Regions from separate parts of the Brenneria populi genome, predicted to be linked through region 2. Evidence: predicted binding sites of a transcription regulator. Region 2 holds the regulator's gene; the other holds the start of a gene.
The links. Region 2 encodes PhoB, which activates phosphate uptake and scavenging genes when phosphate is short. Its sites were predicted from a motif close to CTGTCATAAAACTGNCNNAT; they were not measured.
Positions count from the first base shown of each region.

Region 1: pstS (phosphate ABC transporter substrate-binding protein PstS) is a predicted target of PhoB. The motif match lies at 11,587-11,606, and genes of this name have one in related genera.

Region 1 is NZ_JAYWTM010000017.1:159,952-174,539, reverse strand. It holds gene rsmG (16S rRNA (guanine(527)-N(7))-methyltransferase RsmG) at 1-52, shown strand, start outside; gene atpI (F0F1 ATP synthase subunit I) at 678-1,061, shown strand; gene atpB (F0F1 ATP synthase subunit A) at 1,084-1,887, shown strand; gene atpE (F0F1 ATP synthase subunit C) at 1,937-2,176, shown strand; gene atpF (F0F1 ATP synthase subunit B) at 2,241-2,711, shown strand; gene atpH (F0F1 ATP synthase subunit delta) at 2,726-3,259, shown strand; gene atpA (F0F1 ATP synthase subunit alpha) at 3,272-4,813, shown strand; gene atpG (F0F1 ATP synthase subunit gamma) at 4,866-5,729, shown strand; gene atpD (F0F1 ATP synthase subunit beta) at 5,762-7,144, shown strand; gene VSX58_RS16420 (F0F1 ATP synthase subunit epsilon) at 7,173-7,586, shown strand; gene glmU (bifunctional UDP-N-acetylglucosamine diphosphorylase/glucosamine-1-phosphate N-acetyltransferase GlmU) at 7,814-9,184, shown strand; gene glmS (glutamine--fructose-6-phosphate transaminase (isomerizing)) at 9,372-11,207, shown strand; gene pstS (phosphate ABC transporter substrate-binding protein PstS) at 11,717-12,757, shown strand; gene pstC (phosphate ABC transporter permease PstC) at 12,940-13,899, shown strand; gene pstA (phosphate ABC transporter permease PstA) at 13,899-14,588, shown strand, end outside.
Region 2 is NZ_JAYWTM010000004.1:487,602-502,189, reverse strand. It holds gene VSX58_RS07095 (AAA family ATPase) at 1-3,436, opposite strand, end outside; gene sbcD (exonuclease subunit SbcD) at 3,433-4,659, opposite strand; gene phoB (phosphate response regulator transcription factor PhoB) at 4,969-5,658, shown strand; gene phoR (phosphate regulon sensor histidine kinase PhoR) at 5,686-7,008, shown strand; gene VSX58_RS07075 (PstS family phosphate ABC transporter substrate-binding protein) at 7,025-7,987, shown strand; gene brnQ (branched-chain amino acid transport system II carrier protein) at 8,379-9,698, shown strand; gene proY (proline-specific permease ProY) at 9,770-11,131, shown strand; gene VSX58_RS07060 (mechanosensitive ion channel family protein) at 11,199-12,464, opposite strand; gene VSX58_RS07055 (peroxiredoxin C) at 12,673-13,275, opposite strand; gene VSX58_RS07050 (acyl carrier protein phosphodiesterase) at 13,445-14,026, opposite strand; gene queA (tRNA preQ1(34) S-adenosylmethionine ribosyltransferase-isomerase QueA) at 14,204-14,588, shown strand, end outside.

The DNA.
Region 1 (14,588 bases), on a different contig from region 2:
GGTGCCCGAGCAGGAAGGCGAGCGTCATCTGATTGTGCTTAAACCAAATTAATTTTGCTTTTTATCAAAAAAGTCATAACTAATTACTTCGCTATCCGCGTTTCGTCTCCCTGGTTATGTTGCGCGCGCTCTAATGGTTAACGATCACCAATATTTCACATATATCTGTTTTGCTGTTGAAAGATTTATTTTCATGATGCGGCGGCGCTGATGAAAAAAACGGCGGTGTAAAAAAAATCGGGCCGCCTTCTTTGTTAATTTGGTAAAAGAAAAATATCAAAAATGTCAACAGATGGTTTATGCGATGTTTGCCGCTGATTTTCGATAAAGATTTTTTTAACTAATTGAATCTAAAAAATATAAATAGCTTTCTTTGCTAAAGACAACAAATGACGCTATCCGCTATAAGATGTTAAAAAGCGCGTTTATGTGAGTCGTGTCACATCTTGAATATCTTTAGAAATTAATTGAAATACATCGATGCGACTATGGTTATTAGCGAAAATGACGTTCTGGAAAGAAATTTAAATAATTGTTCACCTTTTCGCTACTTATCGATTGAATTCGCAGGTATGACCCGTATAATTTGCTCGTTTTTTGCTGCTTGACTCAGGCGTTCAAAGGCAGTTTTATACGTCTTCAGCATGCCTCTGAAAGGTACGGAGAAAGCAAACGTTATGTCTGTGCCCCTTTACAGCGGAAGGGCGGCTTTGAGGCTGCTGTTATGGCAGTTAGCCACGTTTATCCTGTTGAGTTCGGTATTTGCGGCTCGCAGCGCTGAGGCCGGTTTTTCCGCGCTGGGCGGCGGATTGGCAGCCTGGTTGCCGAACGTCTTGTTTGTGCTGTTTACCTTGCGTCATCAGTCGAATAAACCAGCGGATGGACGCGTTGCCTGGTCGTTTGCCATTGGTGAGGCGCTTAAGGTATTTATCACCATTGCTCTATTGGTGGTAGCGTTAGGGATGTTCAAAGCGGCTTTTTTCCCGCTTGGCCTGACTTATTTATCGGTGCTGGTTATGCAGATAGTGGCACCGGCCGTCGTTAACCGTTACCGTAATTAACAACAAAAGGGTAAGAGACATCATGTCTGCATCAGGAGAAATCTCTACTCCTCAAGAGTATATCGGTCACCACCTGACACACTTACAGGTGGGAACGGGGTTCTGGTCGATCAACATCGACTCGATGTTTTTCTCTATCGCTCTTGGGATCCTCTTTCTGGTTATCTTCCGTCAGGTCGCCAAAAAAGCGACCAGCGGCGTGCCGGGCAAATTGCAAACGGCCGTCGAGCTGATTATCGGCTTCGTCGATAGCAGCGTGCGCGATATGTATCATGGCAAAAGCAAGCTGGTCGCCCCCTTGGCGCTGACCATTTTCGTCTGGGTGTTCCTGATGAACTTGATGGATTTGCTGCCCATCGATTTTCTGCCGCGGATATGGGCCGGTATTTATGGCGCTCTCGGCCACGATCCGGCGCACGCCTATCTGCGCGTGGTGCCGTCTGCCGACGTGAATATCACCCTCTCTATGGCGCTCGGCGTTTTCATTCTTATCCTGTTCTACAGCATTAAAATGAAGGGTGTCGGCGGGTTCGTGAAAGAACTGACCATGCAACCGTTTAATCATCCAGTATTTATTCCTATCAACCTGATTCTTGAAGGTGTCAGCCTGCTGTCTAAACCGGTTTCCCTTGGTTTACGACTGTTTGGCAACATGTATGCGGGTGAGTTGATCTTCATCCTGATTGCCGGCCTGCTGCCGTGGTGGTCACAATGGGTGTTGAATGTGCCTTGGGCCATTTTCCACATTTTGATTATTACGCTTCAGGCTTTTATTTTCATGGTTCTGACGGTTGTTTATCTCTCGATGGCATCTGAAGAGCATTGATTTTCTTACAACACAATAACGTTTTAACTGAAACAAACTGGAGACTGTCATGGAAAACCTGAGTGTGGATCTGCTGTACATGGCTGCCGCGTTGATGATGGGTTTGGCGGCTATCGGTGCTGCGATCGGTATCGGCATTCTGGGTGGTAAGTTCTTGGAAGGCGCTGCGCGTCAGCCTGACCTGATCCCGCTGCTGCGTACACAGTTCTTTATCGTTATGGGTCTGGTCGACGCCATCCCGATGATTGCTGTTGGTCTGGGGCTGTATGTGATGTTTGCGGTGGCCTAAGCAGGCGTGTTTTCTGCTGGGGTTGATACATCGAACTATTTAACTTTGAAAGAGGCATTGTGCTGTGAATATTAATGCGACAATCCTCGGCCAGGCCATTGCGTTCGTCCTGTTTGTCTGGTTCTGCATGAAGTATGTATGGCCGCCGATTATGGCAGCCATCGAAAAACGTCAGAAAGAGATCGCTGACGGTCTGTCTTCTGCTGAACGCGCCAAAAAAGATTTGAACCTGGCGCAGGCCAATGTGACGGATCAACTGAAAAAAGCTAAAGCGGATGCGCAGGTCATCATCGAGCAGGCAAACAAACGCCGCGCTCAGATCCTGGACGAAGCCAAGGTTGAAGCGGAAGCCGAACGCGACAAAATTGTGGCGCAGGCTCAGGCTGAAATTGAAGCTGAACGTAAACGCGCTCGTGAAGAGCTGCGTAAGCAAGTCGCTATGCTGGCTATTGCCGGTGCCGAAAAAATTATCGAACGTTCCGTGGATGAAGCTGCCAACAGCGACATCGTTGATAAACTGGTCGCTGAACTGTAAGGAGGGAGGGGCTGATGTCTGAATTTATCACGGTAGCTCGCCCCTACGCCAAAGCAGCTTTTGACTTTGCGGTTGAGAGTCAGGCCGTTGAACGCTGGCAGACTATGTTGGCGTTTATGGCCGAGGTAGCGAGCAATGAAGAGATTTCCGAGCTGTTGTCCGGTGCTATCGCGCCGACGGAGCTGGCGAAAACTTTCACTGCCGTTTGCGGCGATCAACTTGATGAAGCCGGTCAGAACCTGATTAAGGTGATGGCCGAGAACGGACGTTTACCGGTGCTTCCAGAAGTGCTGGAACAGTTTATTCAACTGAGGGCAGCTCAGGAGTCGACGGTCGATGTCGACGTCGTTTCTGCCAATACGTTGAGTGAGCAGCAGCTAGCGAAGATCGCTGCTGCGATGGAACAACGTCTGTCACGCAAAGTGAAGCTGAATTGCAAAATTGATAAGTCTGTCATGGCCGGCGTGATTATCCGCGCGGGCGATATGGTGATAGATGGCAGCATTCGCGGTCGTCTGGAACGTCTGGCAGACGTCTTGCAGTCTTAAGGGGACTGGAGCATGCAACTGAATTCCACCGAAATCAGCGAACTGATCAAGCAGCGCATTGCTCAGTTCAATGTAGTGAGCGAAGCTCACAATGAAGGTACCATTGTTTCCGTCAGCGACGGGATCATCCGTATTCACGGCCTTGCCGACGTGATGCAGGGGGAGATGATCTCTCTGCCGGGTAACCGTTATGCGATTGCACTGAACCTGGAGCGCGACTCCGTTGGTGCGGTGGTTATGGGTCCGTATTCGGATCTGGCTGAAGGCATGAAGGTAAAATGCACCGGCCGTATTCTTGAAGTGCCGGTTGGTCGCGGTCTGCTGGGGCGCGTCGTTAACACGCTGGGCGCGCCGATTGACGGCAAAGGCCCGCTGGATCACGATGGTTTCTCCGCGGTTGAAGCGATTGCGCCCGGCGTTATCGAGCGTCAATCCGTCGATCAGCCGGTTCAAACCGGGTATAAATCCGTCGACGCCATGATTCCTATCGGCCGCGGTCAGCGTGAGCTGATCATCGGCGACCGTCAAACCGGTAAAACCGCGTTGGCGATTGACGCCATCATCAACCAGCGCGATTCCGGCATTAAGTGCGTCTACGTGGCCATCGGCCAGAAAGCCTCCACCATTTCCAACGTGGTGCGCAAACTGGAAGAGCACGGCGCGCTGGAAAATACCATCGTGGTGGTCGCTACCGCGTCGGAATCCGCCGCGCTGCAATATCTGGCGCCGTATGCCGGATGCGCCATGGGCGAATATTTCCGCGACCGCGGCGAAGATGCGCTGATTATTTATGATGACCTGTCCAAACAGGCCGTTGCCTATCGTCAGATTTCCCTGCTGCTTCGTCGTCCGCCAGGTCGTGAAGCTTATCCGGGCGACGTTTTCTACCTCCACTCCCGTCTGCTGGAACGCGCCGCGCGCGTCAATGCCGACTACGTTGAGGCGCTCACCAAGGGTGAAGTTAAAGGGAAAACCGGTTCTCTGACCGCGCTGCCGATCATCGAAACCCAGGCGGGCGACGTTTCCGCGTTCGTTCCGACCAACGTAATTTCGATTACCGACGGCCAGATCTTCCTGGAGTCCAACCTGTTCAACGCCGGTATCCGTCCCGCGGTTAACCCGGGGATTTCCGTATCCCGCGTCGGCGGTTCCGCGCAGACCAAGATCATGAAAAAACTGTCCGGCGGCATTCGTACCGCGCTGGCGCAGTATCGTGAACTGGCTGCGTTCTCGCAGTTTGCCTCCGATTTGGATGAAGCCACGCGTAAACAGTTAAGCCACGGTCAGAAAGTCACCGAGCTGCTGAAACAGAAACAGTACGCGCCGATGTCGGTTGCGCAGCAGTCTCTGGTGCTGTTTGCCGCGGAACGCGGTTATCTGGAAGACGTTGAACTGGCGAAAATCGGTAGCTTTGAAGCGGCGCTGCTGGCGTATGCCGATCGCGAGCATGGCGAACTTCTGCAACAAATCGACCAGACTGGCGCTTATAACGATGAGATCGAGGGGAAATTGAAAGGCATCCTCGATACTTTTAAAGCAACCCAGTCCTGGTAACGCCCGGCGGCCTGCTGTAAAGCGGGCCGCAAGGCTTTGAGGAGAAGCAAAGATGGCCGGCGCAAAAGAGATACGTAGTAAGATCGCAAGCGTCCAGAACACGCAGAAGATCACTAAAGCGATGGAGATGGTCGCCGCTTCCAAAATGCGTAAATCGCAGGATCGTATGGCGGCCAGCCGTCCTTATGCAAAAACCATGCGCAATGTGATTGGTCACCTTGCGCTGGGAAATCTGGAATATAAACATCCCTACCTGGAAGAGCGTGACGTTAAGCGCGTTGGGTATCTGGTGGTGTCTACCGACCGCGGCCTGTGCGGCGGGTTGAATATCAACCTGTTCAAAAAGCTGCTGGCGGAGATGAAGTCCTGGAATGAGAAAGGCGTCGATGTCGATTTGGCGCTGATTGGATCCAAGGCGGTCTCCTTTTTCGGTTCGGTAGGCGGAAATATTGTTGCTCAGGTTACCGGCATGGGCGATAACCCCTCTGTGTCGGAATTGATCGGCCCGGTGAAGGTCATGTTGCAAGCCTATGACGAAGGCCGCCTGGACAAGCTGTATATCGTGACTAACAGGTTCGTCAACACGATGTCCCAGGAACCGCTGGTGGTTCAGCTGCTGCCGTTGCCGCCTGCGGATGACGGCGAGCTGAAGAAAAAATCCTGGGATTATCTGTATGAACCCGATCCTAAGTCGCTGCTGGATATCCTGCTGCGCCGCTATGTGGAGTCTCAGGTTTATCAGGGCGTCGTAGAAAACCTGGCCAGTGAGCAAGCCGCCCGCATGGTTGCGATGAAAGCCGCGACCGACAATGGCGGCAGCCTGATCAAAGAGCTGCAGTTGGTATACAACAAGGCTCGTCAGGCCAGCATCACCCAGGAACTCACTGAAATCGTCGGGGGCGCCTCCGCGGTTTAAACCAGGTTTACGAATTACGTAGAGGATTCAAGATGGCTACTGGAAAGATTATCCAGGTAATCGGCGCCGTGGTGGACGTCGAGTTCCCGCAAGATGCCGTACCGAAAGTGTACGATGCGCTTGAGGTAAAGAACGGTGCTGAAAAACTGGTGCTGGAAGTGCAGCAGCAGTTGGGCGGCGGCGTTGTTCGCTGTATCGCGATGGGGTCTTCCGACGGTCTGCGTCGCGGGTTGGATGTAACTAACCTGGAACACCCGATTGAAGTACCGGTTGGTAAGGCAACGCTGGGTCGCATCATGAACGTACTGGGCGATCCGGTTGATATGAAAGGCGATATCGGCGAAGAAGAGCGTTGGGCGATTCACCGCGCGGCGCCAAGCTATGAAGAGCTGTCCAACTCACAGGAACTGCTGGAAACCGGCATCAAGGTTATCGACCTGATGTGCCCATTTGCCAAAGGCGGTAAAGTCGGCCTGTTCGGCGGCGCCGGCGTGGGTAAAACCGTAAACATGATGGAGTTGATCCGTAACATCGCTATCGAACACTCCGGTTATTCCGTGTTTGCCGGCGTGGGCGAACGTACCCGTGAAGGTAACGACTTCTATCATGAAATGACCGAATCCAACGTACTGGATAAAGTATCGCTGGTGTACGGCCAGATGAACGAGCCGCCGGGCAACCGTCTGCGCGTGGCGCTGACCGGTCTGACCATGGCGGAAAAATTCCGTGAAGAAGGGCGTGACGTACTGCTGTTCGTCGATAACATTTATCGTTATACCCTGGCCGGTACCGAAGTTTCCGCGCTGTTGGGACGTATGCCTTCGGCGGTAGGTTATCAGCCGACGCTGGCGGAAGAGATGGGTGTGCTGCAAGAACGTATCACCTCCACCAAAACCGGCTCCATCACCTCCGTTCAGGCGGTTTACGTTCCTGCGGATGACTTGACCGACCCGTCGCCGGCCACCACCTTTGCCCACTTGGACGCAACCGTGGTACTGAGTCGTCAGATCGCTTCTCTGGGGATTTATCCTGCGGTTGACCCGCTGGATTCCACCAGCCGCCAGCTGGATCCGCTGGTTGTCGGTCAAGAGCATTACGACGTTGCCCGTGGTGTGCAGTCTGTTCTGCAGCGTTACCAGGAACTGAAAGATATCATTGCGATCCTGGGTATGGACGAGCTGTCTGAAGACGACAAGCTGGTGGTATCCCGCGCGCGTAAGATTCAGCGCTTCCTGTCGCAACCGTTCTTCGTGGCGGAAGTCTTTACCGGTTCTCCGGGTAAATATGTATCGCTGAAAGATACCATTCGCGGCTTTAAAGGTATCATGGACGGCGAATACGACCACCTGCCGGAGCAGGCGTTCTACATGGTTGGTTCCATTGAAGAAGCAATGGAAAAAGCCAAGAAACTGTAACGCCTTGTAGGAGGGTGATATGGCTGCTATGACTTACCATCTGGATGTCGTTAGTGCGGAACAGGAAATGTTCTCCGGTCTGGTGCAAAAAATCCAGGTAACGGGGAGCGAAGGCGAACTGGGTATTTATCCGGGACACGCGCCGCTGCTCACTGCCATTAAACCCGGAATGGTTCGTATTGTTAAACAGCACGGTGAAGAAGAGTATATCTACCTTTCTGGCGGCATCCTCGAGGTGCAGCCGAACATGGTTACCGTACTGTCGGATACCGCCATCCGTGGGCAGGACCTGGATGAAGCGCGCGCGTTGGAAGCGAAGCGCAAGGCTGAAGAGCATATTCGTAACTCGCATGGCGATGTGGATTACGCTCAGGCTTCCGCCGAGCTGTCGAAAGCCATCGCGAAACTGCGCGTTATCGAACTGACCAAAAAAGCGATGTAACAGATAAGCGTTTGATAAAAAGCCAGTCAGCTTACTTAATGCTGACTGGCTTTTTTTATGGTGGGCTACCCTGCCCGCCCGCCGCAAGCAACGAACGTTGAAAATCGCGCCCGGCGTTTTTTATGTCCGCATGTGGGTAAAAATAGGTAGTAATTCTGTGTTATAACAGGTTTACTTTTACCCATCTATTTTGATTGTCCGCCAATCAGTTTTTCGTCAGGATGCTTATGTCGAACAGCGCAATGAGTGTGGTCATCCTTGCCGCAGGTAAGGGAACCCGCATGTATTCCGATCTCCCCAAAGTTTTGCACCCGTTAGCGGGTAAACCGATGGTTCAGCATGTGATTGATGCGGCGATGGCCATCGGCGCGCGGCATGTTCATCTGGTTTATGGGCACGGGGGAGATTTATTGAAGCATACGCTGTCCGAACCGTCGCTGAACTGGGTGTTGCAGGCGGAACAATTGGGTACGGGACACGCCATGCAGCAGGCGGCGCCCTATTTCGCCGATGATGAAGATATTCTTATGCTGTACGGCGACGTGCCGTTAATCTCGCCGGCAACGCTGCAGCGTCTGTTGCAGGCTAAACCGCAGGGCGGCATCGGGCTGCTGACCGTGCGGTTGGACGATCCGTCTGGCTATGGGCGTATTGTGCGTCAGGATGGCGCGGTCGTCGGCATTGTCGAACATAAAGACGCCAGCGATGAGCAGCGTAAAATTAATGAAATCAATACCGGAATTCTGGTTGCCAACGGCAAGGATTTGAAACGCTGGTTAAGCCTATTGAGTAATGATAATGCGCAGGGCGAGTATTACATCACCGATATTATCGCGTTGGCCGCCGCGGAAGGGCGCAGCGTGGCTGCGGTACACCCGGCGCGCCTAAGCGAAGTTGAAGGGGTGAACAACCGCCTGCAGCTAGCGTCTCTGGAGCGTGTTTACCAGCGCGAACAGGCCGATAAATTATTGCTGGCGGGCGTTATGCTGCTCGATCCGTCGCGCTTTGATCTGCGTGGTGAATTACGCCACGGGCGGGATGTTACTATTGATGCCAACGTTGTGATGGAAGGCCGGGTTCAGCTCGGCGATCGGGTTAAAATCGGCGTGGGCTGCGTGATTAAAAACACGATTATTGGTGATGATTGTGAAATCAGCCCATACTCAGTGCTGGAAGACGCGGCGCTGGAAGCCAGCTGTACCGTCGGACCCTTTGCCCGTCTGCGTCCCGGTGCCGCGCTGGAAGATGGCGCGCACGTCGGCAACTTCGTCGAATTGAAAAAAACCCGTCTGGGCAAGGGGTCGAAAGCCGGCCATCTGAGCTATCTCGGCGATGCGGATATCGGCGCCGGAGTGAATATCGGCGCGGGAACCATTACCTGTAATTATGACGGCGCCAACAAGTATAAAACGATCATCGGCGATGACGTGTTTGTTGGGTCGGATACCCAACTGGTGGCGCCGGTTAAGGTGGCGGCAGGCGCCACTATCGCCGCGGGCACGACGGTAATGAAAGACATCAATGATGCGGAGCTGGTTTATAACCGCAAAGAGCAGAATCGCAAAGCCGGCTGGCAGCGGCCGGTGAAGAAGCGTTAATCGGGTTTTGGCCTTCGCCGTCTGCGGAGGCTGTTTTGCCCTGCGTTTTGACCAAAGGTCGCAAGCGTACGGCAAAACATAATAATCCCCACTCTCTACAAGGCTCGGGGAACCCGGAAAAACCGGAATAATCAGGTCAAAGACATCCCTGGTGACACAATATGTCACTTTTATAGGAATACAATCGATGTGTGGAATTGTAGGCGCGGTTGCGCAGCGTGATATCGCAGAAATCCTGTTGGAAGGCTTACGCCGTCTCGAATACCGAGGCTATGACTCAGCGGGTCTGGCCGTGGTGAATAGCGAGGGTCAGGTCGCCCGTTTGCGGCGTTTGGGAAAGGTTCAGATTCTGGCCCAGGCGGCCGAAGAACATGCGCTGAATGGCGGCACCGGGATTGCCCATACCCGTTGGGCAACGCACGGCGAACCTTCAGAGGCCAATGCGCATCCCCATGTTTCTGAAAACATTATCATCGTTCATAACGGTATTATCGAAAACCATGAGCCGCTGCGCGAGCTGATGATTGCGCGCGGCTATCGCTTTGTTTCGGAAACGGATACTGAAGTGGTCGCTCATCTGGTTCATTTCGAGCAGAAGCAGGGCGGTTCATTGGTTGACGTGGTTAAGCGCGTGATTCCGCAGCTGCGCGGCGCTTACGGCATGGTGGTATTGGATAGCCGCGACCCGAGCGTATTGGTCGCCGCGCGTTCAGGCAGTCCTTTGGTGATTGGGCGCGGCATGGGGGAAAACTTCATCGCGTCCGATCAGCTGGCTCTGCTGCCGGTTACCCGCCGCTTTATCTTCCTGGAAGAAGGCGATGTGGCTGAAATCACGCGCCGCGACGTACGTATATATGATAAAGCCGGTAACCTTGCCGAACGTGAAGAGGTTGAATCGAAAGTTAATTACGATGCCGGCGATAAAGGCGTTTATCGTCATTACATGCAAAAAGAGATCTACGAACAGCCGATGGCGATTAAGAACACCCTTGAGGGGCGTTTCAGCCATGGTGAGGTTAATCTCTCTGAATTAGGCCCGCAGGCGGATGAACTGCTGTCGAAAGTGCAGCATGTGCAAATCATTGCCTGCGGAACCTCGTACAATTCCGGCATGGTTTCGCGCTATTGGTTCGAAGCCTTGGCCGGGGTGCCCTGCGATGTGGAAATCGCCTCTGAGTTCCGCTACCGCAAACCGGCCGTTCGCCAGAATAGCCTGATGATTACGCTGTCGCAGTCGGGGGAAACCGCCGATACGCTGGCGGCGCTGCGTTTGTCCAAAGAGCTGGGATATCTGGGCTCGCTGGCTATCTGTAACGTGGCGGGCTCGTCGCTGGTTCGTGAGTCCGATCTGTCGCTGATGACTAAAGCTGGCGTTGAGATCGGCGTGGCTTCGACCAAAGCGTTTACCACCCAGTTGACCGTACTGCTGATGTTGGTGGCGCGTATCGGCCGTTTGCGCGGTATGGATGCCGAGATTGAGCAGGGTATAGTGCATAGCCTACAGGCATTGCCGGCGCGTATTGAGCAAATGCTGTCGCAGGATAAGCTCATTGAATCTCTGGCGGAAGGTTTCTCTGATAAGCATCATGCCCTGTTCCTGGGGCGCGGCGATCAGTATCCCATCGCCATGGAAGGGGCACTGAAGCTGAAAGAGATCTCTTATATCCATGCAGAGGCCTATGCCGCCGGTGAGCTGAAACACGGCCCGCTGGCATTGATTGACGCCGATATGCCGGTAGTTGTGGTGGCGCCGAACAATGAACTGCTGGAGAAACTGAAATCCAATATTGAAGAGGTTCGTGCCCGTGGCGGCGAGCTGTACGTCTTTGCGGATGAGGATGCCGGATTTACCAGCGGCGGCAGCGAAAATATGAAAATTATTCCGTTGCCGCATATTGAAGAGGTCATCGCGCCGATTTTCTACACGGTGCCGCTGCAACTGCTGGCTTACCACGTTGCGCTGATTAAAGGCACCGACGTCGATCAGCCGCGTAATCTGGCCAAGTCCGTGACGGTGGAATAAACCTCGTCGCTAAAAATCCGTCTTGTGGCGCGTGTTCCCATAAGACGGATTCCTGTTTCATCGGCAGATTGCTCTATGCCTTTCATACGGCAAGCGGCAGGCGCTGTGCAAAAGCGTGAACTATTGCGGGTATGCCTCTGTTTTTCTGACCGGCCGCTAGCGCTTTTTTTTGGCTTTTATTTTCTATCGGCGTGTTTTCACGCCGTTCATCTCTAGTCTTACGCTATGGAATCCGCGGGTTTTTTATATCCAGTAAAGATGAAATTTCATTTATCAAATTGATAATAAACTGTTTTTTTTATTTACCGAAATATCAGCCGCACTCTTTTATTGATAGGTGACGTTTTATCCTCCATCCCGCCGGCGGATTTTTCTCTGTTTGTCACATAACTGTAATATAACGTACATTTTACTGTCACTTAATTGTCCTATTTTTCCTCCTGCAAACTACACTCTGATTAATCACGACTCCGGGTCGACACTACTTTTGGTATCCCACAGGAGGGATTATGAAACTTATGCGTACCTCTATTGCCAGTATCGTTGCGGCAACGTTTTCTCTGACGGCGGTCTCTGCTTTTGCCGCTGCCAACCTCACTGGCGCCGGTGCGACATTTCCTGCGCCGGTCTATGCCAAATGGGCTGATTCCTATCAAAAAGAAACCGGTAATAAAGTTAACTATCAAGGTATTGGATCTTCCGGCGGCGTAAAACAGATTATCGCAAAGACCGTCGATTTCGGCGCGTCTGACGCGCCTCTGTCCGACGATAAGCTGGCGCAGGATGGTTTGTTCCAGTTCCCGACCGTTATCGGCGGGGTGGTTTTGGCCGTGAATATTCCCGGCATCAAATCCGGCGATCTGACGCTGGATGGCAAAACTCTGGGCGATATCTATCTGGGTAAAATCAAAAAATGGAACGACCCTGCCATCACTAAGCTGAACCCGAATGCCAAACTGCCGGATCAGGATATCGCCGTAGTGCGTCGTGCCGACGGTTCCGGTACTTCTTTCGTATTCACCAGCTATCTGGCGAAAGTGAATCCAGAGTGGAAGGAAAAAATCGGCTCCGGTTCTACGGTTAACTGGCCGACCGGTCTGGGCGGAAAAGGCAACGATGGGATTGCCGCATTCGTTCAGCGTCTTCCCGGCTCCATTGGCTACGTTGAGTATGCTTACGCCAAGCAGAATAACCTGGCTTACACCAAACTGCTTTCCGCTGACGGTAAAGTTGTTAGCCCGACCGGAGCTACGTTCAGTAATGCCGCCAAGGGCGCAGACTGGAGCAAATCTTTCGCCCAGGACCTGACCAACCAGAAAGGCGCGGATGCCTGGCCTATCACCTCTACGACGTTCATTCTGATACAAAAACAACAGCCTAAAGCTGAACAAGGCGCGGAAGTGCTGAAGTTCTTCGACTGGGCTTATAAGAAAGGCGGTTCTCAGGCTACAGCGCTGGATTACGCTATTCTGCCGGACGAAGTCGTTGAGCAGATTCGCGCCGCCTGGAAAACAAATGTGAAAGATAGCAGCGGCAAGGCATTGTATTAAAGATAATTAGAAAAAGAGTTGCGTAAGAATAAGTGTACTAAAATTGTACTACGTTCCTTGTGTTTGATAGCAAGGCCATTTCGCTGAGTGCAGCAAGGTATAACGGGGGAGGGGCGGTTTCCCTCCCTATCCTTGACTGCCACTTTTGTTATCAAGCATCGCTAAATTAAGAAGAGAGACGCATGGCTGAGTACAAGCCAACTATCAAAGCCCCCGGAAAGCATGGCGATATCATTTTTGGCGCGCTGGTAAAATTAGCCGCGCTGGTGACGCTCATGTTGTTAGGGGGCATCATTGTTTCCCTTATTGTGGCTTCCTGGCCCAGTATTGAGAAATTCGGTTTTTCTTTTCTCTGGACGAAAGACTGGGATGCGCCTGCCGAACAGTTTGGCGCACTGGTACCGATTTACGGCACCATTGTCACCTCTCTTATCGCGCTGATTATCGCCATACCAATCAGCTTTGGTATCGCGCTGTTTTTGACCGAACTGGCTCCGGGGTGGCTGAAGCGGCCTTTAGGCGTCGCTATTGAGCTTCTGGCCGCGATCCCCAGTATCGTTTACGGTATGTGGGGGCTGTTCGTTTTTGCTCCGCTATTCGCCAAATATTTTCAGCAGCCGGTCGGCAATGTGCTTTCCGGCATTCCGATTGTGGGATCGTTATTCTCCGGCCCGGCATTTGGCATCGGCATTCTGGCGGCGGGGGTGATTCTGGCGATCATGATCATTCCTTACATTGCGGCGGTGATGCGCGACGTCTTTGAACAAACGCCGGTGATGATGAAAGAGTCCGCCTATGGCATTGGCTGTACGACCTGGGAAGTCATCTGGCATATCGTTCTGCCCTTCACCAAAAACGGGGTAATCGGCGGCATTATGCTGGGGCTGGGGCGTGCGCTGGGTGAAACCATGGCGGTGACTTTTATTATCGGCAATACCTACCAGTTGGACAGCGCATCGCTGTATATGCCCGGTAACAGCATTACCTCGGCATTGGCGAATGAGTTTGCCGAGGCTGAATCAGGCCTGCATACCGCGGCGCTGATGGAACTGGGTCTGATCCTGTTTGTTATTACCTTTATTGTTCTGGCGTGCTCGAAGTTGATGATTATGCGTCTGGCAAAGAATGAGGGGGCGCGCTAATGTCGGCATTAAGTATGGAACAAGAAAAGTCGCTGCTGCGTTCACGGCAAAAAATGCAGGCCTGGCGGCGACAAAAAAATCGTATTGCCCTGTGCTTATCCATGATTACGATGGCGTTTGGCCTGTTCTGGCTGGTTTGGATCCTGTTTTCGACCATCAGCAAAGGGTTTGACGGGATGTCGCTGGCGTTATTCACCGAAATGACCCCGCCGCCCAATACTGAAGGGGGCGGTCTGGCGAACGCCATTGTCGGCAGCGGTCTGCTTATCCTGTGGGCGACCATTTTCGGCACGCCGCTTGGCATTATGGCCGGCATCTATCTGGCTGAATACGGCCGGAAGTCATGGATTGCCGAAGTTATCCGTTTTATTAACGATATCCTGCTATCCGCGCCGTCAATCGTGGTTGGACTGTTTGTCTATACCCTGGTGGTGGCCAAAATGGAGCATTTCTCTGGCTGGGCCGGGGTGATTGCGCTGGCGCTTTTGCAGGTGCCCATTGTTATCCGTACCACGGAAAATATGCTCAAGCTGGTGCCGGATAGTCTGCGTGAAGCGGCGTACGCGTTGGGGACGCCGAAGTGGAAGATGATTTCCGCCATCACGTTGAAAGCGTCCGTCTCCGGCATCATGACGGGAATTTTACTGGCGATAGCGCGTATTGCAGGGGAAACCGCGCCGTTACTGTTT
Region 2 (14,588 bases):
CCAGCGCCAGCGCCAGGCTGACCAGAAAACTTTCCCCGCCCGACAGCGTGCGGGTGTCCCGGATGGCGTCGGCCTGCCAGGTATCCACAATCTGGAGCTTGAGTTCGTCGTCGATCTGGCGTTGCAGGAGATAGCGGCCGTGCAGGCGGGCAAGCTGCAGGTTGGCCAGATAGACCAGATGGTCGAGCGTCAGACCCTGGGCGAATTTACGGAATTTATCGCCCTTTTGCGAACCGATCAGTTCGTTCAGACAGCTCCAGTCGTCATAGTTCTGCCGGCTTTGCGCGATTTCGCTCAGCAGTTCCTGCTGATTCCGACGGTAGCGCCGGTCGGTGGCTAATTGTTGATTGATTTCCCCCTGCTGTTGAAGATTGGTTTTCAACGCCTCGTCACATTCGATCAGCGCGCGTTGTATCGAGGGCAGGGCGGCGTCGGCCGCCAGTTTTTCCGGACGCTGCCGCCGGTGCGAGTCCGCTAGCTGCTCCGCCTGCTGATAAAGCGCGTCGGTTTGCTGCAGCCGCTGGCGCAGCGTCTCTTGCCGGTCGCGCAGCGCGTTTCTCTCCTGTTCATCAAGCAGGGCGCGCTGAAATGCGTCCTCATCGGCAAAGATGCTGTTTCGCAAAGCCTGGGTGAAGTCTTGCGCCGCCTGCTGGAATAAATCCTTGGCGCGGGCTTGCTGCCGCTGAACGCTGGTTAATTCGCCGGCGATGCGGCTCAGCGCGGTTTCCGCCTGCTGGCGCTGCTCCTGCGCCTGCTGGCCGGCCTGCTCATACTGCTGGCTGCGCAGACGAAGTTGGCTGTCGACATCCGCGGTCTGCTGGTCGCCAAAAAGCTGTCGCCGCTGCTGCCGGGCCGTTTCCAGCGCCTGCGTCTGCGCTTCATATTGCTGTTGCAACGTCAACAGATGTTGCTCCGTTTCCTGCAGAGATGTCGTGAGATGCCGGCGTTCGGCCGCCGAAGCCGTCAGCCGGTTCGATAGCTGTTGGCGCTCCTGTTCAATCTCTTTCCACTTCTGCCACTCTTCGGCGCGCCGCGTCAGCCAGGCGGATTGCTCGGCGAGAGGCGGCACGCCCAGGCCGAAATCGCTCAGTGCCTGCTCCAGCGCCTGCCGATACTGCGTCTGCTGCGCCAACGTCTGTTGCAGGGCGTGCGCCAGTTCGTCCTGCGCGGTTTTCAGCGTGTTTTGCTGCTGGGTATTCAGCGCTATTCGCTGCGCCGTCTGTTGCAGCAGCTCCTTCGCATTGGTCAGCGAGTCCTTACTTTCCTGCCACTGCCGCTGTATTTGCTCATGAAGCGAAATTTGCTGTTGCATGCGCTGCTCGCGCGCTTCGCTCTGCGCCAGCCACGCGGCTATCTCGGCGGATTGTTCGGGCGTGACCCCCCCTTGTAAGCGCTCACTGACATCCTGCCACTGCCGCAGCAGCCGTTGATACTCTTCGCCCGTGTTTGTCAGGGTTTGCTGCTGCTGTTGGCGCTGCTGGCGGCAAGAAACATATTGCGCTTCGGTGCGCGCCAGCGCGCTTTCCAATGCGCTGACCTCCTGGCGTAGCTGCAGCAGGCGTTGTTCGGTCTCCGATGGCCGTATGGCCTGATAGCGCTCGACGGCCGGGTGGTGGGTCGAGCCGCATAGCGGGCACGCTTCGCCCGGCTGGAGCCGCTCTCTCTCCTGTTCCAACTGAACGATGCGCTTTTCCAACTGGTGCTGTTTATCCAGATCGGTCAAATGCTGGTGACGCTGTTCATACGTCAGGCTTTGTTGTTTGCGCATTGCCTCCAACTGCGCGCTCTGCGTCTGTGTCTGCGCCAACTGGGCCTCCAACTGGCGGCGGTTGTCGATCAGCCGCTGGAATAATGCGCTAAGGGTGGCTAACTGCTGACGGTCGGGACGCAGCGAAATAGACTGGCTGAGCTGCAGATGCAGGTCGGCGATTGGCTGCTGCTGCTCCTGCCGTTGCCGCGTTTGCTGATGCTGGGCGAACTGCCGCTGAATGCGATCGGCTTCGCGTTGCTGTTCGGCATGCTGAGCGGCTAATTGAAGCGCCTGCTGATGGAGCTGCTCCGACTGCTGCGCAGAGTTCGCCTGTTTTTCCCGCAGAATCTCCTGCTCTTGTTCAAGCTGCCGCTGGCGCTGAAACTGCGTGCGCCACAGGGAAAGGTTTTCTCCCCAGTGTTGATGATGCGGGTGCCGCCGGCAATAGAGATCAAGCTGTTCGATGCGTTGCTGGGTTAGCTGGTGCTGCTCTGCGGCCTGCGCCAGTTTGCGCTGCTCATCCTGACGGCGTTTTTGCGCCTGTTCCAACTCCTGCCGCTGTTTGTTGCCCTGCTGCCGCAGGCTGTCTATCTGGAGATCCAGCGGAATAATTCGTTCGCGTATCAGCGCCTCCTGCCGCTGGCGGTAATCGGCATGCCGACGCAGCTCCTGCAGGGCCAGCTCTTCCTGCCGGCGTAAGTCGGTTACGGCGGATAGCTGCGTTTTTTGCTGTCGTTGCAGCTCGGCTATGCGCTGCGACAGCGAGTCGGACTCCTGCCGATAGCGCTCCCGGTTCTGCTGGAAGGGACGGAGTTTTTCCGCCGGCTCATTTTGCGCCAGCCGTTCCAACTGCGGCTGCGCCTCGCGGATGGCCGCGTGCGCGGCGTCGCGCTGGGCCTTAGTGGCGGAGAGCGATTGTCGATGCTTATCCTGTTGCTCAAACCAGCGCTGATAAGTTAGCGCTTGCTCTCGCTCGGCAATAAGCGTCCGCTCTTGTTGCGTTAATGATGACAGCTGCGTTTCCAGCAATTGGCGCTGTTCGTCATTCAACAGTTCAATGCCTGATGCGCGCGCCTGTAGCGTATCTAACGCCAGTTTCGCCTGTTTGTGCCGCTCGAAAACGCGCTCGGAAATGAGGCCGTAAATGTCGGTGCCGGTCAGCTCTTCCAGCAGCTCGGCGCGCTCATTGGCATCCGCATTCAGAAAGGCGGCGAATTGCCCCTGCGACAGCATCATCGACCGGGTGAATCGGCCGAAATCCAGCCCGGTGATCTCGGCGGTCATGTTCAGCTTTTCCGTGAGCTTTTCGCTGAGTATCTTGCCGTCATCGATACGCGCGAGTTCCGCTTTCGGGGTTTGCAGATTGCCGTCAGGGGCGTTTCTGGCCCGGCGCTGGCTCCAGAACGCGCGATAACCGACGCCTTTGACCTCGAACTCCACTTCGGCAAGGCACTCCGCGGCGTTGCGGGTCATCAACTCGTTCTGGCTGGCGGAAATGCTTTTTAAGCGCGGAGTCTCGTGGTACAGCGCCAGACAAATGGCGTCCAGCAGCGTGGTTTTCCCCGCGCCGGTCGGGCCGGTGATGGCGAACAGAGCGTTACCGGAAAAAGGGGGGCGGGTGAAGTCGATTTTCCATTCGCCTTTCAGAGCGTTGAGATTTTTTAATCGCAGGCTGAGTATTTTCATTCGGCGCGCTCACCCTGTTCCAATTCGTCAATAACCCGATCGAACAGCGCGCGCACGCGCTGTTGGCGGCTCTCTTCCAGCCCCTCGGCCGCCGCCAGCCGGCGGGCAAACACATCCTGCACCGTCAGCTCGTTCAGCGTCTCTTTCTCCTGCCGAACCAGCGTCTGCGCGCGCTGGTCGCGGGCGCGGCGTAATAGCAGCACTTCGACGGGGAGGCCGTCGGTTATCGCCTGAATGCGTTTTTGCATATCGTTGAGATACTCCTGCGTGGTGATTTCAATATCCAGCCACACCGTTTTCTCGCCCTGATAATCATGAAAGGCGGCAAGCTGGCGCTCTATATCGGCCAGATCGCCCTTGATAAGCCGCATCGGCTGCGTTATCGGGATGGGCAGCGTTTCTATCGCCGGCGGAGCGTCCGGCTCAAAGCTGACCAGACAAACGGATTTGTCGCTGCCTAACTCGTCGAAGCTCAGCGGAATCGGGGAGCCGCTGTAGCGGATATGCTCGCTTTTCGTCACGCGCTGCGGACGGTGGATATGCCCGAGCGCAATATAGTCGGCCGGAGGGAATGCCTGCGCCGGGAAGGCATCCAGCGTGCCGATATAAATGTCGCGCACCGAGTCGGAGGCGGTAGCGCCGACGGTGGTGAGATGACCGGTGGCGATGATGGGCAGCGGTAACTCCAATTCCTCGCGTTTCCGGCAGGCGAGCCGGTAACACCGCTGGTAATGCGCGGTGATGGCGTCCTGCAGTTTTTGCTGCTTTTCATCGCCGGACTGCCCGGCCTGACTGGTCGTCAGATCGCGCGGCCGCAGAAAAGGGATCGCGCACAGTAGGGCGCCGGGCTGTCCCTGACGATTTTCCAGCACAAGCACCTGTTTTTCGAGATCGTCGTCGGCGCCGGCGATAACCTGGGTATTCATAAAGGCCAGCAGATCCCGCGATTCGTTCAGCGTAGCGACGGAATCATGGTTGCCGGCCAGGATAACCAGACGGCAGCCTGTTCGCTGCAGATCGACAACGAAGCGGTAATACATTTCCCGCGCATAGCTGGGCGGCGAGCCATTATCAAAGATATCTCCTGCTACTATTGCTGCATCCACCTGACGCAGCTCGACCTGGGCGATCAGCCAGTGCAGGAAGGCTTGATGCTCGGCTGCGCGGCTTTTGGTGTAAAAATATTGCCCCAGATGCCAGTCGGCGGTGTGAATAATACGCATGGAACTCCTTGAGCGCTAAGTCATTGCGGTGCCGTTTAGTATAAACAGCCGTATGCCGGCCTGTCCTGGTGAAAAAACGGCTTTGGAAAGCGGCGCGAAGATATGCCGCAAGGCGGGGCACTACGACGTGACGTGGAAAAACGCTCCCGGCGTTTTTTTACTCGCCCCATCCCTGGGGCTTGCCCTGCGGGGCGTCACTGCGTGACGCGGAAAAACGCTCCCGGCGTTTTTTTCATAAATCTGTCATAAAACTGACGCATAATGCTTTGCGCATGATAATGGCGACGATGATTAACGACAGGATTAACAATGGCAAGACGCATATTAGTCGTGGAAGATGAAGCACCGATTCGTGAAATGGTCTGTTTTGTGCTGGAACAGAATGGTTACCAGCCAGTAGAAGCAGAAGATTATGACAGCGCGGTCACACAACTGTCAGAACCTTTTCCGGAGCTGGTGCTATTGGACTGGATGCTGCCGGGCGGATCGGGCCTGCAATTTATCAAGCATATGAAGCGCGAAGCGCTGACTCGCGATATCCCCGTTGTTATGTTGACCGCCCGCGGTGAAGAGGAAGATCGGGTGCGCGGGCTTGAGGTGGGCGCGGATGATTACATCACCAAACCTTTTTCGCCCAAAGAGCTGGTGGCGCGCATCAAAGCGGTGATGCGCCGCATCTCCCCCATGGCGGTCGAAGAAGTGATTGAAATGCGCGGATTGAGTCTGGATCCCTCCTCTCATCGGGTAACGACGGAAGAGCTCGCGCTGGATATGGGGCCAACGGAGTTTAAGCTGCTGCACTTCTTTATGACGCATCCTGAACGGGTTTACAGTCGCGAACAGTTGCTCAATCACGTTTGGGGCACTAACGTTTATGTTGAAGACCGCACCGTTGATGTCCATATCCGCAGACTGCGTAAGGCGTTGGAGACCAGCGGCCATGATAAAATGGTGCAGACCGTGCGGGGAACGGGATACCGTTTTTCAACGCGCTATTGAAGGTTGTCGTACCGGAGAAACATCAACGTGCTAGAACGTCTATCATGGAAGAGGCTGGCGTTGGAGCTGGCTTTTTTTTGTCTGCCTGCGCTCCTGCTGGGGCTGATCTTTGGCTATCTGCCCTGGTTTCTACTGGCTGCTGTTCTGATCGTACTGTGCTGGAACTTTTATAATCAGCTTAAACTTTCCTACTGGCTGTGGGTCGATCGCAGTATGACTCCGCCGCCCGGCCGCTGGAGCTGGGAACCCCTATTCTACGGCCTGTATCAGATGCAGCTGCGCAACCGTCGGCGGCGTCGCGAGTTGGCGCTCTTGATCAAGCGCTTTCGCAGCGGGGCCGAATCGCTGCCGGATGCGGTGGTGATCACCACCGAAGAGGGGGCCATTTTCTGGTGTAACCGCCTGGCTCAGCACCTGCTCAGTTTACGCTGGCCGGAAGACAGCGGGCAGAATATCCTCAACCTGTTGCGCTATCCTGAATTCGCCGGCTATCTGAAAGGAAAAGATTTCAGCCGTCCGCTAATGCTGCAGCTGAATAACTCTCATCATGTTGAGTTTCGCGTTATGCCCTATTCCGAAGGGCAGTTGATGATGGTGGTGCGCGACGTTACGCAGATGCACCAGTTGGAAGGCGCGAGACGTAATTTTTTCGCCAACGTGAGCCATGAGCTGCGCACGCCTTTGACCGTGCTGCAGGGGTATCTGGAAATGATGCAGGATAAAACGCTGGACGACGCTCTGCGCGACAAGGCGTTGAATACCATGCAGGAGCAAACGCGGCGCATGGACGGATTGGTCAAACAGCTTTTAACTCTGTCGCGCATTGAAGCCGCCGCCGCCATCGATCTGAGCGAAAAAGTCGATATGCCGCTGATGCTGCGGGTACTGCAGCGCGAGGCCCAGGCATTGAGCCAGGAACGTCACGAGATTGTTTTTCGCGTAAATGAAAATCTTCAGGTTTTCGGCAATGAGGAACAGCTGCGCAGCGCCGTTTCCAATCTGGTCTATAACGCCGTTAACCATACCCCGGCGGGAACCCGCATAGAGGTTAGCTGGCAGAAAACGCCTCAGGGCGCGCAGTTTCTGGTCAGCGATAACGGACCGGGGATCGCCGCGGAACATTTGCCGCGTTTGACGGAACGATTTTATCGTGTCGATAAGGCGCGCTCGCGGCAGACCGGCGGCAGCGGGCTGGGACTGGCGATTGTGAAACATGCGCTGAGTCACCATGATTCCCGTCTGGAAGTGATGAGCGAGGATGGTTTAGGCTCGCGTTTTGCGTTTATCCTGCCGAACAGGTTGATTGTTCCCGCCTCCGTGGCCGAGAATACGGCGAATCCTTTAGCCTGACGGAATAATGCTATTCATGAAATCCGCCGTTAAGATCGCCGCGGGCGTCGCCCTATTATGGTTCAGCTGCCTCTGCGCGGCGCAGCCGCGCCAAATGCTGGCGGGCAACCTTTCCAGCGCGGGCTCGGATACCCTGGCTAACCTGATGTCTTTCTGGGCGGCGGATTTCAGCCAGCGCTATCCCGGCGTAAACATACAGATCCAGGCGGCGGGTTCTTCTTCCGCGCCGACCGCGCTGGCGTCGGGCGCCGCACAGCTGGGGCCGATGAGCCGGGCGATGAAGGCCAGCGAGATCGATGCCTTTGTCCAGCGCTACGGCTATGCGCCGCTGGCGGTGCCGGTGGCGATGGACGCGCTGGTCGTTATGGTCAATAAGGATAATCCGCTGCCGGGACTCGATTCATCTCAGCTAGACGCGGTTTTTTCCATTACCCGCCGCTGCGGCGGGCATCAATCGGTAAAAAACTGGCGCGATCTGGGGCTGAGCGGCGGTTGGGAAAAACGATCGCTTGCGCGCTATGGACGAAATTCGGCTTCCGGCACCTATGGCTTTTTTAAGCAGCGGGCGCTGTGCGGCGGCGATTTTCTGCCTCAGGTTAATGAACTTCCCGGCTCCGCGTCTGTGGTTCAGGCTATTTCCGCCTCGACCGATGCGATTGGCTATGCCAGCGTCGGGTTCCTTACCAGCGGGGTAAGGCTGGTGCCGTTGGCGTCGCAAGGCGCGGACTACGTTTATCCCTCCATCGAGAATATTCGCAGCGGGCGCTACCCCTATAGCCGCTATCTTTATATCTACGTCAACAAGGCGCCGGACCAGCCGTTGGAAGCGCTGACCGCGGCGTTTCTGGATCGGATTTTATCGGATGAGGGGCAGGCGCTGGTCGGTCGGGACGGCTATTTGCCGCTGCCGGAAGAGACGCGCCGCCGGGCTCGTCTTCAGCTGGATTTGCCGGCGGTCGGCGCGCCTTCCCGCCGTTAAGCAGATCCGGCCCGTTGCAAAGGCCATCGCGCGCCCCGCTGGCGTCTTATCAATAAGTCATTGTTATGGCTGTTGCCTGCGAAATTTCAGCATTTTTTGTCGATTTGAAGCAATGACATGCCAATAAATGCACAAATCATGTATCGGCTAAATCTCTATAATTGACATTATTTTCCATAAATTTCCACTATTTTAGTTTAAAACTCTGCTTTTTAGCCTACGCCTTGTCTTTTGTCGCGATAAACGTTCTACTTAGCCCGCAATACGGCTGCGCGATAACCTACAATTTTTATAAATTTTCCCCGACGCTTTCGTCGTAACCGACGGCGGCTGATTCGCAGCGCGGCTTTTTCTTCTTATTCTCTGGTTATACAGGCAACACGAAATAATTATGAGTCATCGTTTAACATCCAAAGATATCATCGCATTGGGTTTCATGACCTTTGCCTTGTTCGTCGGCGCGGGAAATATTATTTTTCCGCCCATGATCGGGCTGCAGGCGGGGGAACACGTCTGGATCGCCGCGGTCGGTTTTTTGCTTACCGCCGTGGGATTGCCGGTTCTAACCGTGATTGCGCTGGCGCGCGTCGGCGGCGGTATTGACGCATTAAGCTCTCCGATCGGTAAAAAGGCGGGGGTGGTCTTGGCGACGGTCTGTTATCTGGCGGTCGGCCCGCTCTTCGCCACGCCGCGTACGGCCACGGTATCGTTTGAGGTCGGGCTTGCGCCGCTGTTAGGGAATAGCGCCGCGCCGCTATTGATTTACAGTCTGATCTACTTTGCTATCGTCATCGCCATTTCCCTCTATCCGGGGCGACTGCTGGATACCGTCGGACATGTGCTGGCTCCGCTGAAAATCGCCGCCCTGGCGGTTCTGGGCATTGCCGCGACGCTGCTGCCCGCCGGTGCGCCTCTCTCGGCGATTGAAACCTATCGGCATGTGCCGTTCTCCAACGGTTTTGTGAATGGCTATCTCACGATGGATACCCTGGGGGCGATGGTGTTCGGCATCGTTATCGTGAATGCCGCCCGCTCGCGTGGCGTTGAGGAGCCCAGGCTGCTGACGCGTTACGCCATATGGGCCGGCCTTATCGCCGGCGTCGGCCTGATGCTGGTCTATCTGAGTTTATTCCAGCTCGGCTCCGTCAGCGGCGTTCTCATGCCGGAAGCTCAGAATGGCGCCGAAATTCTGCATGCCTATGTCCAGCATACATTTGGCGGCATGGGAAGCAGCTTTTTGGCATTGCTGATTTTCATTGCCTGTATGGTAACGGCGGTTGGCCTGACCTGCGCCTGCGCCGAGTTCTTTTCTCAGTATCTGCCGTTCTCATACCGTACGCTGGTATTTGCGCTGGGCTGCTTCTCCATGGTGTTGTCGAACCTGGGCCTCAGCCATTTGATCCAGCTATCCATCCCGGTGCTGACGGCGATTTATCCGCCCTGTATCGTGCTGGTTTTGCTGAGCTTTACGCGCTCCTGGTGGCATTGCCGCTCGCGTATCGTGGCGCCGGTTATGTTGGTCAGCCTGTTATTCGGTACTATTGATGGGATAAAATCATCGCACTTTAAATCGCTGCTGCCCGAGTGGAGCCTGCACCTGCCGTTAAGCGGCCAGGATCTTGCCTGGCTGCCGCCGTCATTGCTGGTTTTACTGGCGGCGGCTATTTACGATAGGCTATGTGGCCGCCAGGAAGTCACCGTACGCCAATAGCGCGATGATCGTGATTTATGCACCACAGACCAGAGTCTGTGGTTTTTCTTTTTTAACAGGGTTGCTTATTTATGGAACAACAATCCACTAAGCTCAAGCGTGGGTTAAGTACGCGGCATATCCGCTTTATCGCCTTGGGATCGGCGATCGGCACCGGGCTTTTTTATGGTTCGGCCAGCGCCATCCAGATGGCGGGGCCCAGCGTCCTGCTGGCCTATCTGATAGGCGGCGCTATCGCTTATATCATTATGCGCGCGCTGGGCGAAATGTCGGTGCACAATCCGCAGTCCAGCTCTTTTTCCCGCTATGCTCAGGATTATCTCGGGCCGCTGGCCGGCTATATTACCGGCTGGACTTATTGCTTCGAAATGCTGATTGTCGCCATCGCCGATGTCACCGCGTTTGGCATTTACATGGGGGTATGGTTCCCGGCCGTGCCGCACTGGGTGTGGGTGCTTAGCGTGGTGCTGATCATCGGGGCCATCAACCTGATGAATGTCAAAGTGTTTGGCGAACTGGAGTTCTGGCTCTCTTTCTTTAAGGTGGCGACCATTATCGTCATGATTGTGGCCGGGGTGGGGATTATCGTCTGGGGCATCGGCAACGGCGGCCAGCCCACCGGCATTCACAACCTGTGGACCAACGGCGGATTCTTCAGTAACGGCGTGATGGGGATGATCCTCTCGTTACAGCTGGTGATGTTCGCCTACGGCGGGGTCGAGATCATCGGCATTACGGCGGGGGAAGCCCAGGATCCGAAGAAATCCATTCCGCGCGCCATTAACTCGGTACCCTGGCGTATTCTGGTATTCTACGTCGGCACGCTGTTCGTGATTATGTCGATTTACCCGTGGAACCAGGTGGGCACCAGCGGCAGCCCGTTCGTACTGACGTTCCAGCATATGGGGATCACCGCCGCGGCCGGCATCCTGAATTTTGTGGTGATTACCGCTTCGCTATCCGCCATCAACAGCGATGTGTTTGGCGTCGGGCGTATGCTGCACGGTATGGCGGAACAGGGCCACGCGCCGAAGGTTTTCACCCAGATCTCCAAACGCGGGATCCCGTGGGTGACGGTGCTGGTGATGATGCTGGCGCTGCTGATTGCGGTATATCTGAATTACATCATGCCGGAGAAGGTGTTTTTGGTTATCGCTTCTTTGGCGACGTTCGCCACCGTTTGGGTATGGATAATGATCCTCTTCTCCCAGATCGCCTTTCGCCGCAGCCTAAGCCGGGATGAGGTGAAGGCGTTGGCGTTCCCGCTGCGCGGCGGGGTGGCTACCTCCCTGTTCGGCATTGTTTTCCTGTTCTTTATTATCGCGCTGATCGGCCACTTCCCGGATACGCGCATTTCGCTGTATGTCGGCATTATCTGGATTGTGCTGCTGCTGCTTGGCTATATGGTTAAGCAGCGACGTCAACGGCGCTAGCGCTTAGTTTGAGATAAATGCGGGGATGCGACCGAAGGCATCCCCGTGGGGTTTTCCCGGCGGCGCTTTAATCAGTGGAAGCCGCGTGTTTTGCCCACGCCTGCATATCATGCCCCGTCGGCGTTTGATGAACGCGCAAATGGAATTCAGGCAGAACGGCGAAGATATGATCAAAAATATCCGCCTGTATGCTTTCATACTCCGCCCAGGCGGTGGTATTGGTAAAGGCGTAAATTTCCAGCGGCAGCCCCTCCGGCGTCGGCGCCAACTGGCGCACCATCAGCGTCATGCCTTTATGGATACCGGCGTGCGCAAGCAGATAGGCGTGCAGATAAGCGCGGAATGTGCCCAGATTGGTTAACCGGCGTCCATTCAACGGCGAAGCGAGGTCGAGGTCCGATTGGGCGTTGTATTGCTTCAGCTCATTGGTTTTATTCTCTATATAGGGTGACAGCAGCCTGCTGCGCAGCAGCCGCCGCAGCTCTTCCTCGGTCATGAAATGTACGCTGGTGGTATCAATATTGACGCTGCGTTTGATGCGGCGTCCGCCGGATTCCGACATGGCGCGCCAGTTTTTAAACGAATCCGATATCAGAGCGTAGGTGGGGATGGTGGTGATGGTATTATCCCAGTTTTTGACCTTCACCGTTGTCAGCCCGATGTCGATTACCGCGCCGTCGGCGCCATATTTCGGCATTTCCAGCCAGTCCCCCAGCAGCAGCATATCGTTGGCGGAGAGCTGGATACCCGCCACCAGCCCCATGATCGGATCCTTGAAAACCAACATCAGCACGGCGGTCATGGCTCCCAGGCCGCTGATTAGGATCAGGGGGGATTTCCCGATCAACAGCGAGATCACCATGATGCCGATAACAATGGTGGCAATCAGCTTCAGACTCTGAAAAATCCCCCGCAGCGGGAGCTGTGCCGCCACTTTGGCGCGCGCGGAAACGGTCAACAGGATATCCAGCAGCGAGAACAGCGCAAGCAGTGCGAAAATCATAATCCACACCTGTGAGCAGATCGCCAGCGCTTCGCGGGTTTCGCTTTGCGGAGGCAGCCATACGATAACCTGGATATTGAGAATAATGCCCTGCAACAGAAAGGCCAGGCGATTAAAAAGAGGGTGTCGCGTTAACGCTTGCTTCAGGCCAGGCGCGTTGTCCGCGGTATGCAGAGAGCGTAATACGACCCTTTTTAAAACGACCTGATGAAAGAGCAGATGGATCACGGCCGAAATCAACAATATCAGCCCTAAAACAATGAGCAGGGCAATAATGCCGGCGTGTTGTATTCCCTCGTTTTCCAGCCACAGCGCCAAATCTTGTTGCATGCGTTCTCCCGCGTTTCAGTCAATCGGATCGGTGTTAAGGCTAAAGAATTGCCGCGCGCAGTCAACCTTTTGCGGTTTAATCTTGCGATGGCGGCGAAACGGATTGAATAGATAAGAAAGGAAGAGAAGAAGTCAGGCCGCCATGGCGGCGGCCGAATCGCCGCTAAAAGCCGACCGGTCTTAACCAGCCGGCCTTTAGCGCGGGGAATTACAGCTTATCCGCGTTTTCAGACAGGTATTTTGCTACGCCGTCCGGGGAGGCGCCCATACCGGATTTGCCTTTTTCCCACTGAGCGGGGCACACTTCGCCGTGCTCTTCATGGAATTGCAGGGCGTCGACCATACGCAGCATTTCATCGATGTTGCGGCCCAGCGGCAGATCGTTGACGACCTGATGGCGCACCACGCCCTCTTTGTCGATCAGGAATGAGCCACGCAACGCAACGCCCGCGTCCGGATGTTCGATGCCGTAGGCTTTCTGGATTTCACGCTTAACGTCGGCAACCATGGCGTATTTCACTTCGCCGATGCCGCCTTTATCGACCGGCGTTTTACGCCATGCGTTATGCACGAACTCGGAGTCGAAGGAAACGCCGACCACCTCAACGCCGCGCTGCTGGAATTCAGCGTAGCGATGATCGAAGGCGATCAGTTCCGACGGGCAAACAAAGGTAAAATCCATCGGCCAGAAGAAGATCACGGCCGCTTTACCGTTGATATGTTTTTTCAGGTTGAAATTTTCAACGATTTCGCCGCTGCCGAGCACGGCCGCGGCGGTGAAGTCAGGGGCTTGACGCGTTACCAGGACCATAATTACTCCTGTAATTTTTTCGTTAGTGATGGATGGATGGAAAAGCACTAGTGATTATAGGGGCTTTGCCGGCGCGAATACAGGTAAAGAGACCAATCGCTAAGATAGCTTTTAGCTATCGAACTAATAGGCGGTTTATATCATAATTTTATACTTATCGCTCATACGGTTAAATTTTCCGCGTTTGCGCCAGCTTCATCATTCTTGGATAAAACTGCCAGAAAAGCGTTTCAAATTGAGGATAGTTTTGTTCAATATCGCCGAATGATCCGGAAAGCGCCGCCAGTTTGGGACGGCGAACCGACATTCTGTGCAGCACATCGGCAATGAACGGCAGTTCCGCATAGCGTTCCAGCCAGCGCTCCGGCCAGAGGTAGCGGTTCAGATGCTGAAAGCGATCGGGCGTGTGCGCCAGGTGCGGCGTGATTTGCGACTGCGCCAGACCGACGAACGAAGCGAGCGGGGTCTGCGGCTCCAACTGGAGCCAGTGGCGGGCCAGAAAGTGATCCCACAATACATCCAGCGTAATGGGCGCGACGCGCCGGTAATCGGCGCTGAAATATCGCCGGGCCTGCTTCACTTCCGGCAGGCCGTCGGTCAGCGTATCGACCCGGCGGTGCAGGCGGATGCCGGCCACGACATCGTCGGAATAGCTGTCCTGGGGGTCGCCGCGGACGAAATCCGCCATCAGATTGCCGAGCAGCGAACTGTCGGCCAGCGCGGCCAAATGGAGATGAGCGAGAAAATTCATCGGGCAAGTATAATGCATTCCGCCCGCCGAGTGCTTATTTCTTGCAGCTATGCGCTTGCGGCTCTAGACTAGGCCGCCCTTTTTCAACGTACATACTCTAAATAATTCGAGTCGCAGGAAAGCCAAGGCGCATGCCACTTGAAGTATGACGAGTATAAAACAGCTAAGTGAATTGTCATGCGTGTTGCCGATTTTTCGTTTGAACTTCCTGAATCATTAATTGCCCATTATCCGCAGGCTCAGCGTAGCGGCTGCCGTTTGCTGTCGCTGGACGGGCCGACGGGAGATCTGACGCACGGCGTATTTACCGATTTACTGAACAAGCTGGAGGCCGGCGACCTGCTGGTGTTTAACAATACGCGCGTGATCCCGGCCCGGCTGTTTGGGCGGAAAGCCAGCGGCGGCAAGCTGGAGGTGCTGATCGAACGCGTGCTGGATGAACATCGGGCGCTGGCCCATGTGCGGGCGTCAAAAGCGCCGAAGCCCGGCGCTGAACTGCTGCTGGGCGATGACGACAGCGTCAGGGCGACGATGACCGCTCGCCATGACGCGCTGTTTGAGC